DNA from 3 places in the Brassicibacter mesophilus genome. Region 3 is predicted to be linked to each of the others. Evidence: riboswitches for the same ligand, from Rfam matches in the RefSeq annotation. Region 3 holds a riboswitch; each other region holds the start of a gene.
The links. A riboswitch is a leader RNA that binds a small molecule or an ion and turns the genes downstream of it on or off. The one in region 3 is predicted to bind glycine.
Positions count from the first base shown of each region.

Region 1: it holds a riboswitch for glycine, as region 3 does, so the genes downstream of both, HNR33_RS01755 (GrdX family protein) here and gcvT (glycine cleavage system aminomethyltransferase GcvT) in region 3, are expected to answer to the same signal.
Region 2: it holds a riboswitch for glycine, as region 3 does, so the genes downstream of both, HNR33_RS02180 (PTS sugar transporter subunit IIC) here and gcvT (glycine cleavage system aminomethyltransferase GcvT) in region 3, are expected to answer to the same signal.

Region 1 is NZ_JBNPXI010000001.1:350,221-353,933, reverse strand. It holds gene HNR33_RS01760 (Na/Pi cotransporter family protein) at 1-1,374, shown strand, start outside; glycine riboswitch at 1,555-1,657, shown strand; gene HNR33_RS01755 (GrdX family protein) at 1,804-2,190, shown strand; gene trxB (thioredoxin-disulfide reductase) at 2,313-3,257, shown strand; gene trxA (thioredoxin TrxA) at 3,326-3,643, shown strand.
Region 2 is NZ_JBNPXI010000001.1:428,455-432,167, reverse strand. It holds gene HNR33_RS02190 (N-acetylmuramoyl-L-alanine amidase) at 1-640, shown strand, start outside; gene HNR33_RS02185 (hypothetical protein) at 644-1,006, shown strand; glycine riboswitch at 1,232-1,330, shown strand; gene HNR33_RS02180 (PTS sugar transporter subunit IIC) at 1,413-2,444, shown strand; gene HNR33_RS02175 (PadR family transcriptional regulator) at 2,572-2,880, shown strand; gene HNR33_RS02170 (MFS transporter) at 2,892-3,713, shown strand, end outside.
Region 3 is NZ_JBNPXI010000026.1:6,532-10,244, forward strand. It holds gene gcvPA (aminomethyl-transferring glycine dehydrogenase subunit GcvPA) at 1-218, opposite strand, end outside; gene gcvH (glycine cleavage system protein GcvH) at 220-603, opposite strand; gene gcvT (glycine cleavage system aminomethyltransferase GcvT) at 636-1,742, opposite strand; glycine riboswitch at 1,949-2,028, opposite strand; glycine riboswitch at 2,032-2,134, opposite strand; gene HNR33_RS19465 (ACT domain-containing protein) at 2,242-2,679, opposite strand; gene thrB (homoserine kinase) at 2,698-3,579, opposite strand; gene thrC (threonine synthase) at 3,589-3,713, opposite strand, start outside.

The DNA.
Region 1 (3,713 bases), on a different contig from region 3:
AATTTGAGTCAAGCTGTAGGAGTAATAATGGGAGCCAATCTTGGTACAACTATTACAGCACAGCTTATTGCTTTTAAACTGACAGATATTGCTCCTGTAGTTGTAGCTATTGGAGTAGCTATTTGGTTATTTTCATCTAAAAAGAAATATAAGGAAATAGCAGAAATAATGATAGGATTTGGTATATTATTTATTGGTATGGATTTTATGTCAAATCATTTAAAACCTCTTAGTAAATCCCAGACATTTTCAGACATACTTAAGAGTCTTAACAATCCATTTTTAGGAATTTTAGTAGGATTTGGTTTGACAACTATAGTTCAAAGTAGTAGTGCTTCCATAGGATTGTTACTAGCATTGGCAAGTCAAGGATTTATAACTATTGATATGGCTTTTCCGATTCTGTTTGGTGACAATATAGGAACAACAACAACTGCATTATTGTCAAGTATTGGAGCTAGCAAGACAGCCAAAAAAGCAGCACTTATGCATTTCTTATTCAATCTAGTTGGTACAATACTTTTTATGGTAGTTCTAAAATATCCAATACAAGAATTAGTAAGGTATCTTTCTCCAAATGACATACAAAGACAAATTGCAAACGCTCATACCTTCTTTAATTTAACAAATGTTTTTATTCAGTTCCCATTTGCAGGTTTTCTTGTTATTGCAGCTAATAAGCTTATAAAAGGTGATGACGATGAAGACGTGCAAGGACTTAAGTATCTTGATACAAGAATCATTGAAACACCATCTATCGCAGTAGGTCAAGCATCAAAAGAAGTATTACGAATGGGAAAAATGGTACAAAACAACTTTAAAAATTCAATAGATTCCTTTTATTTTAAAGATGAGAAACTAACTAAGAAAGTTTTCGAAGAAGAGAAAAGAATTAATGAGATAGAAAAAGAAATTACTCAATATTTGATACAGCTCTCAAATGCACCTCTTACTAATGAACAGCATGCAACTGTTACAACATTGTTTCATGCTATTAATGATATTGAGCGTGTCGGTGACCACGCTGACAATATTGCTGAACTCGCTCAATATAGGATCGATAACAAGCTTTGGTTTACTGATACAGCATTAGATGAGTTAAAAATCATGTTTGATAAAGTAGAAAACATATACAAGAATGCTTTGCTTGCTTTTAAAACGGCTGATCCAAATATAGCAAGAAAAGTTATTGGTTCTGAAGACGAAATAGACATAATGGAAAAACAATACAGAGCACATCACATTGAAAGGCTAAATTCACAGACTTGTCAACCAAGTTCAGGTATTGTATTTTTAGATGTCATAAGCAACTTAGAGAGAGTTGCAGACCATTCATCTAATATTGCATTATATATTTTAGACGCTATAGAATAGTACAAAAAAATGAGTTTATTCATGTCAATATGTATAATTAACAAATGCTAATAAAAAAATTATCGAAATATAGATAAAAAAAATAAATTAGCTATTGTATATAGAAAAATAATATATTATAATATGGGTAAGAAACAACTTTGATTTTTATTTAACAAAACATAATATGAATATAGCTGGGTGAAAGATGCGGAAGAGACCAATTTAATTTGGCGCCGAAGGAGTAAATTATATGCTTGCCACATATAGTGAAACTCTCAGGCAAAAGGACCGTGTTTTGACAGTACTCTGGAAAGCCAAAAGCACCGAAGGAGCAACTCTTGAAAAAGAAGAATCTCTCAGGTTTAGAACAGAGTAGAGAGGCACATAATAATGTCATCTCTATTCTGTTTTTTTGTGTTTAAAAATACGTTTTCATTAAAATAAGGAGTGAAGTATTTGTCTAAGATTTTGATTACAAATAATCCTTTAGTCTTTAAAAATTACTCAGCTGAATATCAAGTGGAATTTCATGAAGTGGGTTACTTGAAAATTCTTGAAATTGTAAGAGATAGGATACATGTTGGACATAAATTATTATCACATCCTCTATCAAGCAGTTTAAAACCTAATGAAACTCCATATAAGACAATAATCGTATCAAAAGATAAAGGTAGTTTAGATGTTGATTCAGTTATGATAATTGAAAGCAGTATACAGACAGCTAATAAATTCATTAAAGATATGAAAACTCCAAACTGGAATCAAAAAGCTTTAGATGATTTTCAAGCTGTTGATTATTCACTAATTCAAAACACTTTAAGTAGAGACATATAGTATAAAAACACTATCTACTGGTTAAATTTAGATTGATATATATTTTTAAAAATAACATATACTTGTTAAATACTCGATTATATGGGTATAATACAACTAAAAAATGCTAAGGAGTGGTGAAAATGGAAAATATCTATGACGTTGTAATAATTGGTTCAGGCCCAGCAGGTTTAGCAGCAGGTTTATATGCAGCAAGGGCAAAAATGAAAACGTTAATTCTTGAAAAAGAAAAAGCAGGCGGACAGATTGTTACTACAGAAGAAGTTGCAAATTATCCAGGTTCAGTAGAGCATGCAACTGGACCATCATTAATAGCTAGAATGGTTGAACAAGCTGAAGAATTTGGTGCAGAAAGAGTTCTTGATGAAATAAAAGAAATACAATTAAATGACAAAGTTAAAGTTTTAAAAGGCGCAAAAGGCGAATATAAAGCAAAAAGTGTTATCATAGCTACTGGTGCAAAACCAAGACCAATAGGATGTCCAGGTGAGAAAGAACTTACAGGAAAAGGCGTATCTTACTGTGCAACTTGTGATGCTGACTTCTTTACAGACTTCGAAGTATATGTAATAGGTGGTGGAGACTCAGCAGTTGAAGAAGCTATGTACTTAACTAAATTCGCAAGAAAAGTTACTATAGTACATAGAAGAGATGAATTAAGAGCAGCTAAATCAATCCAGGAAAAAGCTTTCAAGAATGAGAAAATGAGCTTCATCTGGGATTCTGAAGTTAAAGAAATCAAAGGTGATGGTGTAGTTGAATCAATGATCTTAAAAAATCGTAAAACTGGTGAAGAAACTGAGATTGTTGCAGATGAGAACGATGGTACTTTTGGAATCTTTGTCTTTGTTGGATATAAGCCTGTGACAGATTTATTCAATGGTGTTATAGATATGGAAAATGGTTATGTTATAACTGATGACAATATGAAGACAAATATACCTGGAGTTTTTGCAGCAGGAGACTGTAGGGTAAAATCTTTGAGACAAGTTGTAACAGCTACTGCTGATGGTGCAATAGCAGCTGTTCAAGCTGAAAAATATATTGAAAATGCATTTCATGAATAATAGTAAGATAAGTTAATTTTAATTAATTTAAGTTTAAAATAAAAAAATAATATTCTGGAGGGATTTCGATGTTAGCAGTTGATAAAGATACTTTTGAACAAGAAGTTTTAAAGGCAGAAGGTTATGTATTGGTTGATTTTTGGAGTGAAGGCTGTGAGCCATGTAAAGCTTTAATGCCACATGTTGCTGAGCTTTCAGAAAAATATGGTGACAAAATGAAATTTACTAAGCTGGATACAGGAAAAGCTAGAAGATTAGCTATATCACAAAAAATATTAGGATTACCTGTAATAGCTATATACAAAGATGGTGCAAAAGTAGAAGAATTAGTTAAAGATGATGCTACACCAGCAAATATTGAAGCAATGATTCAAAAATACATTTAGTATTTGAATTGGTAACTCACCTAGATAATAGAGATTATAAATTCTATTATCTAGGGTTACAATAAATATA
Region 2 (3,713 bases), on a different contig from region 3:
GTATTCAGAAGAAAAACAGAAAATTGAAATAATAGGAAAATCTATTGCAAGTATAGATCAAATGCAGTCTTGGGCTAAGACTAAAGGAGCATCAGCTAAGTTCATTGATGCAGCAAGGATATATTACAAGTATGGTATGATTACAGGGATAAGGACAGACGTGTTATATTGTCAAAGTGCAAAAGAAACAAATTTTGGAAGATACACAGGTGTTGTTTCTGAAGATATGAATAACTTCGCCGGTATAAAGATAAAAAAACCAATAGGTAATAGAAAACAAGATCATGAGCGTTTTCCTTCGATAGATGATGGTATAAGAGCTCATTTTAACCACATGAGTGCATATGTAGGCAAGGAACCTATTGGAAAACCACATGATAGGTATTATGTAGTCAAAAAACTTGATTGGGCTGGGTCAGCAAAATATGTTGAAGAATTAGGTGGTAAATGGGCACCAGATTCCAATTATGGGAGAGATATTATAAATAATTACTTGAGTGTTTTACTAGACACTGAGGAAAAAATAATAGATTATAAGGAGTTATATGAAAGATGTGTAACGGAATGTAATAGTTTAAGAGAAACAAATAAATCACTTAAAAATAAATTAGACCAAATTAAGAATATTTTGGAGGGATAATATATGCTGGACTTTATACAATCAAACCTAGTTTTCATTCTTTCAGCTATAATTGTTATTGCAGTATTACTAGTTGTTTATAAAGCAGGAAACAAAAAAACATTAAAAAAAATAATTTTATCATTAGTTGTTCAAGCTGAAAAAGAATTAGGTTCTAAGACAGGAGAAATAAAATATGCTATGGTGGTTGAGCGGGTATATCAATTGATTCCAAGTATTTTAAGAGTTTTGATAACAAAAAAAGAATTAGACAATATGATTGAAGATGCTGTATTGTATTTGAAAGTATATTTAACAGAAGACAGAAACCTACTTGGATATGAAGAAGAGTATAAAAAGGTTATTTACGATAACTCAATATTATAAGATATAAACATTATTTGTTTTTTCAATAAATATTCATGATAATATAGGGAAACTTTATTTGAAATTATATTGATTTTTTTATAATAAGTATTTAAAATGATAGTAGAAATGAATATAGGTGTATGATAACCATTGGAGATATTCACTTGTTGAATGACCGTAGGAGCAAGAAATAGTCTTCATTACTCAAGTTATTTCGAAACTTTCAGGTTTGATACAATGGTTGGACACGACCCTGGAGAGACCTATTAAGGGCATCGAAGGAGTAACTTATTTATGTGAATAGATAAGGAAACTTTCAGATAAAAGGACAGGGGGTAGAGTAGTATAGATTTTCTATGCTATTGTACCCTCTGTCCTTTGTTTTTGCATTAAATTCTAGAAAATGTCAGAAGGAGGTTGTTTAATGATATCAATTGTAAAAGGTATGGGATTATTGTTATTAGCACTTATTTTATTTTCTGGTTTTAGTTTAAAAGCGCCAAAAGGTGACAAGGCTATGTCAGGACTTGCCGGAGCAGCTGTTGCAACATTTTTAGTTGAGGCAATACACAAATATATAAGCGGAGATTTTTTTCATTTTAAATTTTTAGGAGAAGTTGGAACTGCTTCAGGAACAATGGGTGGACCCATAGCTGCTATTCTAGTAATAATTAATATGGGTGTGAACCCTGTATATGCAGTTGTAGCTGGGGCGGCTTTAGTGAATATGGGAATACTTCCTGGGTTTGTAGCAGGATATTTTATTGGACTTGTTGGACCTATCTTAGAAAAAAAACTACCTAAAGGCTTAGACATTGTAGCAGGAGCTTTGCTTATTGCTCCGTTATCTAGATTAGTAGCTATACTAGTAACACCGGTTATAGATACCACATTATTAAGCATAGGTAACATGATATCTGTAGCAGCAGATCAATCTCCTTATATTATGGGATTTTTACTAGGAGGAATAATGAAAATACTATGTACATCTCCACTAAGCTCAATGGCTGTGACAGCAATGCTTGGTTTGCAAGGACTTGCTATGGGGATATCATCTATTGCTAGCTTTGGAGGAGCTTTTACAAATGGTGTAGTTTTTAAAAGATTAAAGCTAGGTGACTCAGGTAATGTTATAGCAGTTATGCTTGAACCATTAACGCAAGCTGATATAGTAACTGCAAATCCGCTTATAATATATTTTTCAGATTTTATTGGTGGTGGATTAGCTGGTATGGTGGCAGCATATTTTGGGATAATAAACAATGCTCCAGGAACTGCATCGCCTATACCAGGTATGCTAGCACCATTTGGATTCAATGCACCTGGAAAAGTAATTATGGCTTTACTTTTTGCTGCTTTAGCAGGACTAATAGGCGGCTTAGTTGGTACTACTATTACTAAAATTGTGAAAGAAAGAAAAGCACTTAAGTTAGATAAAGAACTTATAGTAGAATAGTCAAAAAGCCACTATCAACAAAAAGATAGTGGCTTTATATCAATATAAATAATAATTGACGCAAAAAAGAGTTTGATGATATGATTTTATTAACGAAGTTCGATATCGGAGGGCGAGTCTAAATATTATGAAAGAAAAAGTAATTAGAAAATTGTTTTTAGGGTTTATAAATTTACACATACTTCATCATGCAAAAAATGGTCCTATTTTTGGTCAATGGATGATTGAAGAGCTTAAGGAGCATGGATATGATATAAGTCCCGGAACATTGTATCCCATATTTCATAAACTTGAAAATGAAGGATTAATATTTTCAAAAGAGTCTGTAGTTGAAGGAAAAATAAGAAAATATTATAGGATAACAGAAGATGGTGAGGAAGTTCTGAATATTGGGAAAAATAGGGCAAAAGAACTTATCATTGAGCTAGAAGAATAGGAGGTGAAATTTTGGAGAATGTATATAATGTATATAAGGTTATAAATAAAGATAAGCAAATATGGAAATTTTGTTTTTATGGATTACTAAAAAATCTAGAGTTTTTCGAGCCATATTTGCTAATATATTTGATGTCAATGAAACTAAGCTTATTTCAAATTGGTCTTTTGTTTTCCGTTAGAGAGATAGTAATTTATATTTTTGAAATTCCTTCTGGCATATTTGCAGATAATTATGGCAAAAAGACTGAGCTGCTAATTTGTTTCATATTTTATATAATGTCTTTTATATTTTTCTTTATAGGCACAAACTTTATCCTTCTTGTTATAGCCATAGCTTTTTATGGTTTAGGTGAAGCGTTTAGATCTGGGGCACATAAGGCTATGATATATTTATACTTAGAGCAAAAAGGCTGGTTTAAGCACAAAGCATATGTATATGGGAGAACCCGTTCTTTTTCGCTTATAGGATCATCAATATCTGCATTTTTATCGATTATATTTATTTTAAATCTTCCAGGCATGAGATGGATATTTCTGGTATGCACATTACCTTTTTTCTTAGATTTCCTATTGATATTGTCATATCCTGAAAGCCTGAATGAAAAAATAGAAACAGATTTAAGTATAAAGAAATTTTTTGTTAATAGTGTAAATGGACTTAAGAGTATATTTAAAAAGAAAACTTTAATTAAGCTTCTATTAAGTGCATCATTGTTTGATGGAATATTTAAGACTATAAAGGACTATATACAGCCTATATTAAAGGCAACATTACTGTTAACTGGAGTATCAGCACTAGCTTCTCTAGATGGAGATAGCAAGTTAAAGATA
Region 3 (3,713 bases):
AAGAAACATGTAAGTTCATCTGTACTCATATTTTTATCAGTTAGACTTGCCATGTGTTTTATTATTTCAGACTCTGATAAAGCTTCGCTTATATCAAGTTTTCTATTAAACTTAAGCTCTTTTGGTACATCTTCAAACAAATCATCAATTGATTTCACGCCAATGCTGTCTAGCATTAGCTTTTTGTCCCCCTCAGTATTAGGAATATACCTATGCATGTTAATCCTCCTTACTACAGAATTCTTCGTATGCTTTAGCATCCATTAAGTTTTCAAGTTCTGATTTGTCAGCTATTTCAATTTTTACAACCCAGTTTGCATAAGGATCTTCGTTAATAAGCTGTGGCGAATCATCTAATGCTTCATTTACTCCAACAACTTTACCTGAAATAGGTAAATATGAATCAGATGCTGCCTTAACAGATTCAATAACTCCAAAAACATCTCCTGCATTTAATTCATCATCAACTTGTGGTAGCTCTACATAAACTATTTCTCCTAATTGATGCTGTGCATGATCTGTAATTCCTATATAAGCTTCATTTCCCTCAACCTTAATCCACTCATGATCATTTGAATATAGAAGACCTTCCAATACTTTCATTTTTATTCCTCCTCAAATTTAATTTTTATAAATTATTTTTTGTATTGTTTTTGATAGAATTTCTTACTTATAACTTTAGCTTTTGTAGCTTTATTTCTAATCATTATCTCAATTTCTGTATCAAGCTTTGAGTACTCAATATCAACCATGGCTAATCCTATGTTTTTCTTAACAGTAGGGGCAGAGTATCCTGTTGTAACGAAACCTATTTTTTTGCCATCTGCATGTACTTCATATCCATGTCTTGGAATACCTCTATCAATCATTTCAAATCCTACTACTTTTCTTTTTAATCCTTCTTCTTTTTGTTTCACTAATGCATCTTTACCAATGAAGTTTTGTTTGTTAAGTTTTACAAAAAATCCTAGTCCAGCTTCTAATGGAGTTATATCTCTGCCGATTTCATTACCATAAAGAGGCAATGTGGCTTCAAATCTTAATGTATCTCTTGCACCAAGACCAGCTGGTTTAATTCCTTCTTCACTTCCTGCATCCATTAGTTTTTCCCAAACCATTTCAGAATTATTATGATCAAGATATATTTCAAATCCATCTTCACCTGTATATCCTGTTCTAGATATTAAACAGTTTGCTCCAGCTATGCTCACGTCTCTCTTACAGTAGAAAAAACCTACTTGTGATAAGTCTGTATCAGTTAGCTTTTGAAGAATAACCTCTGCCTTTGGTCCCTGTATAGCTATTTCTGATATTTCGTCTGAAAGATTTTTTAGCTGAACATCATACCCAACTGCATTTTCTACCATCCAGTTGTAATCCTTTTCTACATTGCTTGCATTGATTACAAGAAAGAAATGATCGTTTGAGAACTTATAAACTAATAAATCATCTACAATCCCTCCGTCTGGGTAGCACATTAGATTATAAAGAACTTGGTTGTCATTAAGAACTGATACATCATTTGTCACTAAATTTTGTACAAATTCTAAAGCCTGACTTCCTTTTACCTCTACTTCTCCCATGTGTGAAACGTCGAATAATCCTGCACTAGTTCTTACTGCCTCGTGTTCGGGTGTTATTCCTTCAAACTGTACTGGAAGAGCCCATCCCGAATAGTCTACAACTTTTCCGCCATATTTTTGATGAACATTAAAAAGTGATGTTTTTCTTAGTTCAGTCAAAATAATTCCTCCTTTCAATATATCGTTTTATTTGTATATATTAATTATATGATTCCATCTAGTAAAACGTTTTTCTTAATAGTTATTTTCTACACTATCATTGAAAATATACTTTAATAAGTATCATAGTACTATTATCAATTTTCTAATTTTAGGTAATAAAAAAAGAACATAACAGCATTGCAAAGCCAAGTGCCATTACATTCCTCTGTTTACTTAACCTGAGAGCTTCTACATTTATCAAATGTATTTCTCCTTCGGCGCCGATTAACCGGGCTCTTCAGAGTTCCATCTAATAGCGATACTTTTGCCTGAAAGTTTCTATAAAAAGCTGGCTCTTTTTACATTGCTTCTTCGGCTATCTGTTAAAAGATATCTCACGCTATTTTCATCTGGGACAATATTATGTTTTGGTATTTATTATTTATCCTTTAATTAAATAATAAATCATATTTTAAAATTTTTCAACAATTGATATTTTATTAACTTAGATTTTATTTTATTCCATAGATACTAACTCTAATTTTTCTACTCCTTTTACTTGCTCTATATCTTTTATTACTTCTTCTAGCTCTCTTTGCAGCTTCGAAATATCAAAGGTAATGCTAACATTTGCTACATTATTAACTGGATTGTCTTGATTGATAGTAAGTATGTTACCATGATTACTTGATATCATCTGTAATATTTTTGATAATACTCCAGTTTGATGACTCAGCAAAAATGATAAAGTGATTTTTTTACCTCTTGTTCCTTCAGAAAGGGTAAAAACATAATCTTTATATTTATAAAATGCACTTCTGCTTATTCCAACACTTTTTACGGCTTCTGTTATCCCTTTAACCTTCCCAGTTCTCAAAAGCTCCTTAGCTTCTACTACTTTTTCAAAAACATCAGGTAATATTTCCTTATCTATAACTAAGTACTTACCATCCATGATATTCTCCTTCCTATACTAGTTAATGACAATGCCATGATAATCGATACTCATTTCTTTAATCTCCCATTTATTTTCAAGTTCTGATAAAAAAATAAGAAGGTCATTGTACATGCTTTTATTTTTTTCTTTATCTACAGCAATAATGGTAGGACCTGCTCCACTTAAAAATGTACCATAAAACCCTAAATGTTCACATTTTTCTATTATTGTATCATATTCATCTATGAGAATACCTCTATATTTTTGGTGAAGCTTATCTTTACTTGCTACCTTCAGCAAGTCAAATTCACCATTTACAAGTGCAGCTATCATCAAAGCAGTTCTTCCAACATTAAAAACTCCATCATCAAAAGGTATAACTTTTGGAAGAACTGATCTTGACTTCTTAGTAGATAGTTCAAAATTAGGAATTAGAGCATAGAACTTTATTCCATCTGTTACTGGTATCTTGCTGCAATAAACATTATCATTATCCACTATTGACGCAACCATTCCACCAAAAAGTGCAGGAGCTATATTGTCAGGATGTCCCTCTATTTCAGTAGCTATTTTTAATATTTCATCCCTTGATAATCCTCCTTTTGCAAGCTCATTTGCCGATACTACTCCTGCCAATATGCAAGCTGCACTACTTCCTAGTCCTCTTGAAACTGGTATTTCACTATCTATAGTTATCCTCATACCTTTATATTTATAACCAAGTTTTTCAAAGCATTTAAGCATCGATGTATATATTAAATTATTTTCGTTTTTGTACTCTTCGTCGCAGCCATTAATTATGAGTCCTTCTTCTATTTCTTCAACATTAAATTTATTATATATATTTAATGCTATTCCTAAGCTATCAAATCCAGGGCCTATGTTAGCGCTTGTTGCTGGTACTATTATCTGTATCATGAATATCACCTATGCCTTCAATATATTTTTTACTACAGACCTTATATCTGTTTTATTACAAATATTATCATGAACTATTTTCTTATTCTCTAAATCTTTTATTGTATATGGTACTTTGAGCTCTGCTGACTGAG